Regions from separate parts of the Micrococcus sp. iso_239 genome, predicted to be linked through region 1. Evidence: riboswitches for the same ligand, from Rfam matches in the RefSeq annotation. Region 1 holds a riboswitch; the other holds the start of a gene.
The links. A riboswitch is a leader RNA that binds a small molecule or an ion and turns the genes downstream of it on or off. The one in region 1 is predicted to bind S-adenosylmethionine.
Positions count from the first base shown of each region.

Region 2: another riboswitch for S-adenosylmethionine. It lies ahead of AC0VX2_RS09850 (flavin reductase family protein); the one in region 1 lies ahead of AC0VX2_RS02790 (O-acetylhomoserine aminocarboxypropyltransferase/cysteine synthase family protein).

Region 1 covers NZ_CM149672.1:614,438-616,881, reverse strand. Annotated here, with positions in the region: gene metX (homoserine O-acetyltransferase MetX) at 1-123, opposite strand, end outside; gene AC0VX2_RS02790 (O-acetylhomoserine aminocarboxypropyltransferase/cysteine synthase family protein) at 120-1,487, opposite strand; SAM riboswitch class IV at 1,618-1,733, opposite strand; gene AC0VX2_RS02785 (VOC family protein) at 1,911-2,444, shown strand, end outside.
Region 2 covers NZ_CM149672.1:2,111,539-2,113,982, reverse strand. Annotated here, with positions in the region: gene AC0VX2_RS09860 (MFS transporter) at 1-26, shown strand, start outside; gene AC0VX2_RS09855 (cold-shock protein) at 237-440, opposite strand; gene AC0VX2_RS09850 (flavin reductase family protein) at 679-1,203, opposite strand; SAM riboswitch class IV at 1,277-1,396, opposite strand; gene AC0VX2_RS09845 (hypothetical protein) at 1,588-2,202, shown strand; gene AC0VX2_RS09840 (RNA-binding S4 domain-containing protein) at 2,250-2,444, opposite strand, start outside.

The sequences.
Region 1 (2,444 bases):
GTAGGTCAGCTCGACGTCGGGCAGCAGCCCGCCGGTCTCGGTGTGCAGCTCGCCGACCCGCAGGCGGTGGCGGCCGCCGCGGGGCAGCGCGGTGCGCGACGGACGCGTGGCGACGGCGGTCATGCCCGCTCCCCCGCGTCGTCGTCGCCGCGGCGGGCGGCGGCCGCGAAGCCGCGTTCGAGGTCGGCGAGGATGTCCTCGATGTCCTCCACGCCGAGCGAGAGCCGCACCAGGCCGGGGGTGACGCCGGCGGCGCGCTGCTCGTCGTCGGTGAGCTGGGAGTGGGTGGTGGAGGCCGGGTGCACCACGAGCGAGCGGACGTCGCCGATGTTGGCCACGTGGTGGTGCAGGGTGAGCCCGTCCACGAACGCGGCCCCGGCCTCGCGGCCGCCCGCGATCTCGAAGGAGACGAACGCGCCCGCGCCCTTCGGCAGGTAGCGCTGGGCCCGCTCGTGCCACGGGCTGGACTCCAGGCCGGCGTAGACCACGTGCTCGGCGTCGTCGCGACCCTCCAGCCAGCGCGCCACCGCGGCCGCGTTGGCCACCTGCCGCTCCATGCGCAGGGACAGGGTCTCCAGGCCGAGGTTCACCAGGAACGCGTTGAACGGGGAGATGGCCGAGCCGTAGTCGCGCAGCAGCTGCACGCGCGCCTTGAGGATGAAGGCCAGGTTGGCGCCGAGCGGCGAGCCCACCCCGAGGTCCCGCGCGTAGACGAGGCCGTGGTAGGACTCGTCCGGCTCGTTGAAGCCGGGGTACCGCTCGGCGTGCTGCGCGTAGTCGAACGTGCCGGCGTCGACGATCACGCCCGCGATGGCCGCGGCGTGCCCGCCGAGGTACTTCGTGGCGGAGTGGGTGACGACGTCGGCGCCGTGCTCGATGGGCCGCAGCAGGTACGGGGTGGCCAGCGTGTTGTCCACGATCAGCGGCACGCCGGCCTCGTGGGCGGCGTCGGCGACGGCGCGCACGTCCAGGACGTCCCCGCGCGGGTTGCCGAGGGTCTCGCCGAAGAACGCCGTGGTGTTCGGCCGGACGGCGGCGCGCCAGGACTCGAGGTCGTCCGGGTCGGTCACGAACGTCGTCTCGACGCCGACCTTGGCGAGGGTGTGCTTGAACAGGTTCTGCGTGCCGCCGTAGAGGCTGGCCGAGGCGACCACGTGGTCGCCGGCGCCGGCGAGGTTGAGGATCGCGAACGTCGTCGCCGCCTGACCGGAGGCCAGCAGCAGCGCGCCCACACCGCCCTCGAGCGCGGCGATCTTCTCCTCCACCGGGCCCTGCGTCGGGTTGCCGATGCGGGTGTAGAGCGGGTCGAGGTCCTTGAGCGCGAACCGGTCCGCGGCCACCTGGGCGGACGGGAAGTCGTACGAGGTGGTCTGGAAGATCGGCAGGGCGGTCGCACCGAAGGCGTGCTGGCCGACGGCGACGCCTGCGTGGACCTGCGCGGTGGAGAAGCCCCAGGCGTCGGGGGTCGGGGTGGTCTGGTCGGTCATGGCGGACCCTCCTGAGGGGTTCAGGGGCCGGACCCGGCCGCCCCGCCCGCCGGCCGACGTGCCGATCCGGGAACCGGCGTCGTCGAGGTGCCGGAGATGACCCGGCGCCGTCGAGAGGGGCCGTGGGATCGGCCCGCGCTTGCCGGCGTCCGTTGTGGGGCCGGCCTGGTCGTCACCCGGGGCACCCCACCGCGGAAGGAGGGTTGCCGGTCAGCATGCCGGGGCCTGTTGCTGACTCTCGTGACCGTGCCTCCGAGTGTAGCCCGCCGCCCCGCCACAATTTCGTCACGCGTGTCACCCGCGGATACGCTCTCCGCACGGGGCGCCCGACCCGTCAAGGGCTCGACGCCCCGCGACTCGCACCAGGTCAACCCCCGGGGCAGCCCGGGAACGGAGAGGAACAGCGCAGTGCACACCTGTCGCATGGACCACGTGTCCTACGCCGCCGGCCCCGAGGGCCTGGACGCCACGGTCGCCCGCATCGCCGAGACGCTGGGCATCGAGCGGATCAAGGGCGGTGTCCACCCCCGCTTCGGCACGCAGAACGCCCTGTTCCCCATGGCGGGCAGGCAGTATCTGGAGGTCGTCGAGGCCCTGGACCACCCGGCCTCCCTCAGCGCGCCGTTCGGCCAGCTCGTGCGCGCCCGCACCGAGCAGGGCGGCGGCTGGATGAGCTGGGCGGTGGCCACCACGGACATCGGCCGGTTCGAGCGCCGCCTCGGCCGTGAGGCCGTCCCCGGCAACCGTCGCTTCCCGGACGGCCGGGAGCTGTCCTGGCGGCAGATCGGCGTCAAGGGAACCCTCGCGGACCCGCAGCTGCCGTTCATCCTGCGCTGGGCCGACGGTCAGGAGGACATGCACCCCTCGCAGGCGGCCGAGCCGCAGGCCACCATCGAGCGCCTGAACATCGCCGGCTCCCCCGAGCGCCTCGCCGAGTGGCTCGGCGACGACGAGGAC
Region 2 (2,444 bases), 1.0 Mb from region 1:
ACGTGGGTCGGCGGGGCGCGGCCTGACGCGCAGGGCCAGGACGAGGCCCACCCCGGAGGACCGCGCCTCAGCGACATCACCGCAGTGCAGCCCTGCGGTGATGTCGCAGCGCCGCGGTCGAACGGGCGTACGGCGGAGTGCGGCGCAGTGCGCGGCGGGGCGTGGACGCCTGACACACGACGACGCCCCCGGTCCGTGTGGACCGGGGGCGTCGGAAGCCGTGCGTCAGGCGAAGATCAGAGCTTCGTCACGTTGGCGGCCTGGAGGCCCTTGGGGCCGTCCTGGGTCTCGAACTCGACGCGGTCGTTCTCCTGGAGCTCCTTGAAGCCGTTGCCCTGGATGGCGGAGAAGTGCACGAACACGTCCGCGGAGTTGTCCTCGGGGGCGATGAAGCCGTAGCCCTTCTCAGCGTTGAACCACTTGACAGTACCGACAGCCATGATGGTGTCCTTTCGATGTGCCCCCGCGGTGCGGTGGCGGTGTTGGACCGCGGCCCGGATGTGGGACGCGGGTGAAGCGGCGAGACTGAACCGCTTGCCCAACACTCATCGACGCCGGCGATGCCGGGCTGACGAGCAGTGAAGATGGCGGGATACAGCTTGATCAACTTCAGGCTCCATCATTGCACGGATCTCGCCGACCGGGAACCAGGGGCCCGATTGTTCACCTGGAGTTCGCTCAGAGCGCGCGCAGGCCGTGGAAGAGGTTGCGGTGCAGGGCGGCCGGGGGAGCGGCGTCCGTGTGATCCGCGAAGGCCGTCACCTCCAGCAGCACCACCGTGTGGTCGCCCGCCGGGACCTCGGCGTGCACCCGCGTCTCGAGCCAGAGCGAGGAGCCCCCGATCAGCAGGGCGTCGTGCGGGCTGCGGTGCACGTCGAGACCGGCGAAGCGGTCGCCCTCGCGGGAGGCCAGCTGGCGGCACAGCGGCGTCTGGTCCGCCGCGAGCAGGGAGACGCCGATCGCCCCGGCCCGGCGCAGGCGCGGCCAGGTGCGGGAGCTGTTCTGCGCGGAGAAGGACACGAGGGCCGGCTCCCAGGAGATGCCCACGCCGAAGGAGGAGGAGACCATCACCTCGGGGACGCCGTCGGCGAGGCCTGCCAGCGCGACGACCCCGGTGGGGAAGGCCGAGAGGCCGGAGCGGAGGTTGCCGAGGGACAGGTCGGTGTCCCACGTGGCGGTGTGGGGTTCGTGGGTCAGGGTCATGGCGCGCGTCCTCTTCCGATGACTGGCGCGGCTCCGCAGAAGGCGGGAACGCGGATCGCCCGGATCCGCGGAGGCGCGGTACTTGCCCGTCGGGGTGTCCGAGGGGCCGAATCATCACCTGGAGCACCCCACTACTGCGTGAGAGGGTTGCCGTCCCGCCGGCCAGGGCCGTGAATGACGGGAACTCGTGATTCTGGGGTCAGCCTACGGAGGGGTCCGTGGGGTGGTCAAAGCGCGGCGGTCGCGCGGCGTCATCCGAGCTGCCCGATGTGATGCTTGACACACCGCGCATCGCCAGCCAGGATCAAGCCACTCGAGAGGGGGGCTCGAGACCGCAGCCCGCGGCCCCGCAGTCGGTTCTCTGAGAGGGATCGGATCATGCGGATGGACATCGAGAAGAAGCGTGCGGCATTGTCGGCCGCCGTGGTCGTCGCGGCTCTCCTCGGTATCGCCATCTCGGGATGCTCCGCTTCCCCGGGCAGCGTCTCCTCCACCGCGGATGCATCCACCGCTGCGGCGTCCTCCGTCACCGTGACGTCAGCGGCCCCCTCGGCAACCCGGTCGGCCTCCGCCACCGGTTCGTCCGCGTCGTCACCCGCCGGTGAAGAAGCACTCCCCGCCGCGCTGTTCGAGGAGGACGGGATGACGTTGGTCGAGTACACGCGCCGGCATCCGGATGCGGGCTATCTCGACCCGGAGAAGGAGTCCGTCCTGGAGGAGGCGGTCGGGACGGGCACACAGCAGATCACCGTGGACGCTCAACAGGGTGCGGTCCTTCGGGTCATCGTGCTGTGTCCTTCGGATGCCACCGGTGAGACGGAGATCCTGACCTCACGGGGTGGCGGGGGAACGAAGACCTGGATGGCCGGGTCGGAGGCGCTGTGTGGCGGCTGGTCGGCGGCGACTCCCCCCGTGGATGAGGCGGGGCCGATGACGTTCACCGTCACGGTGGACAACGACAAGCCGTTCCGGATGGTGCTGACCGCACCCTCCGCATGAGGCTGCCATCACGACGGCGGATGACGGCGCGGGGAGGACTGAGTCGCTCAGCGTCGGTCGCGGCCGCGCAGCGCGTCCAGCTGCCGGCGGTCCCGTTTGGTGGGCCGGCCCGCGCCCCGCTCGCGGTACGGCACCGCGAGCAGCTCACGCGGCACGGGCGGCGGGGAGTGGTCCACGTACTGCTGCCGGGCCACGGGGGCACCCACCCGCTTGGCGATCAGCCCCGTGACCTCGAGGATCCG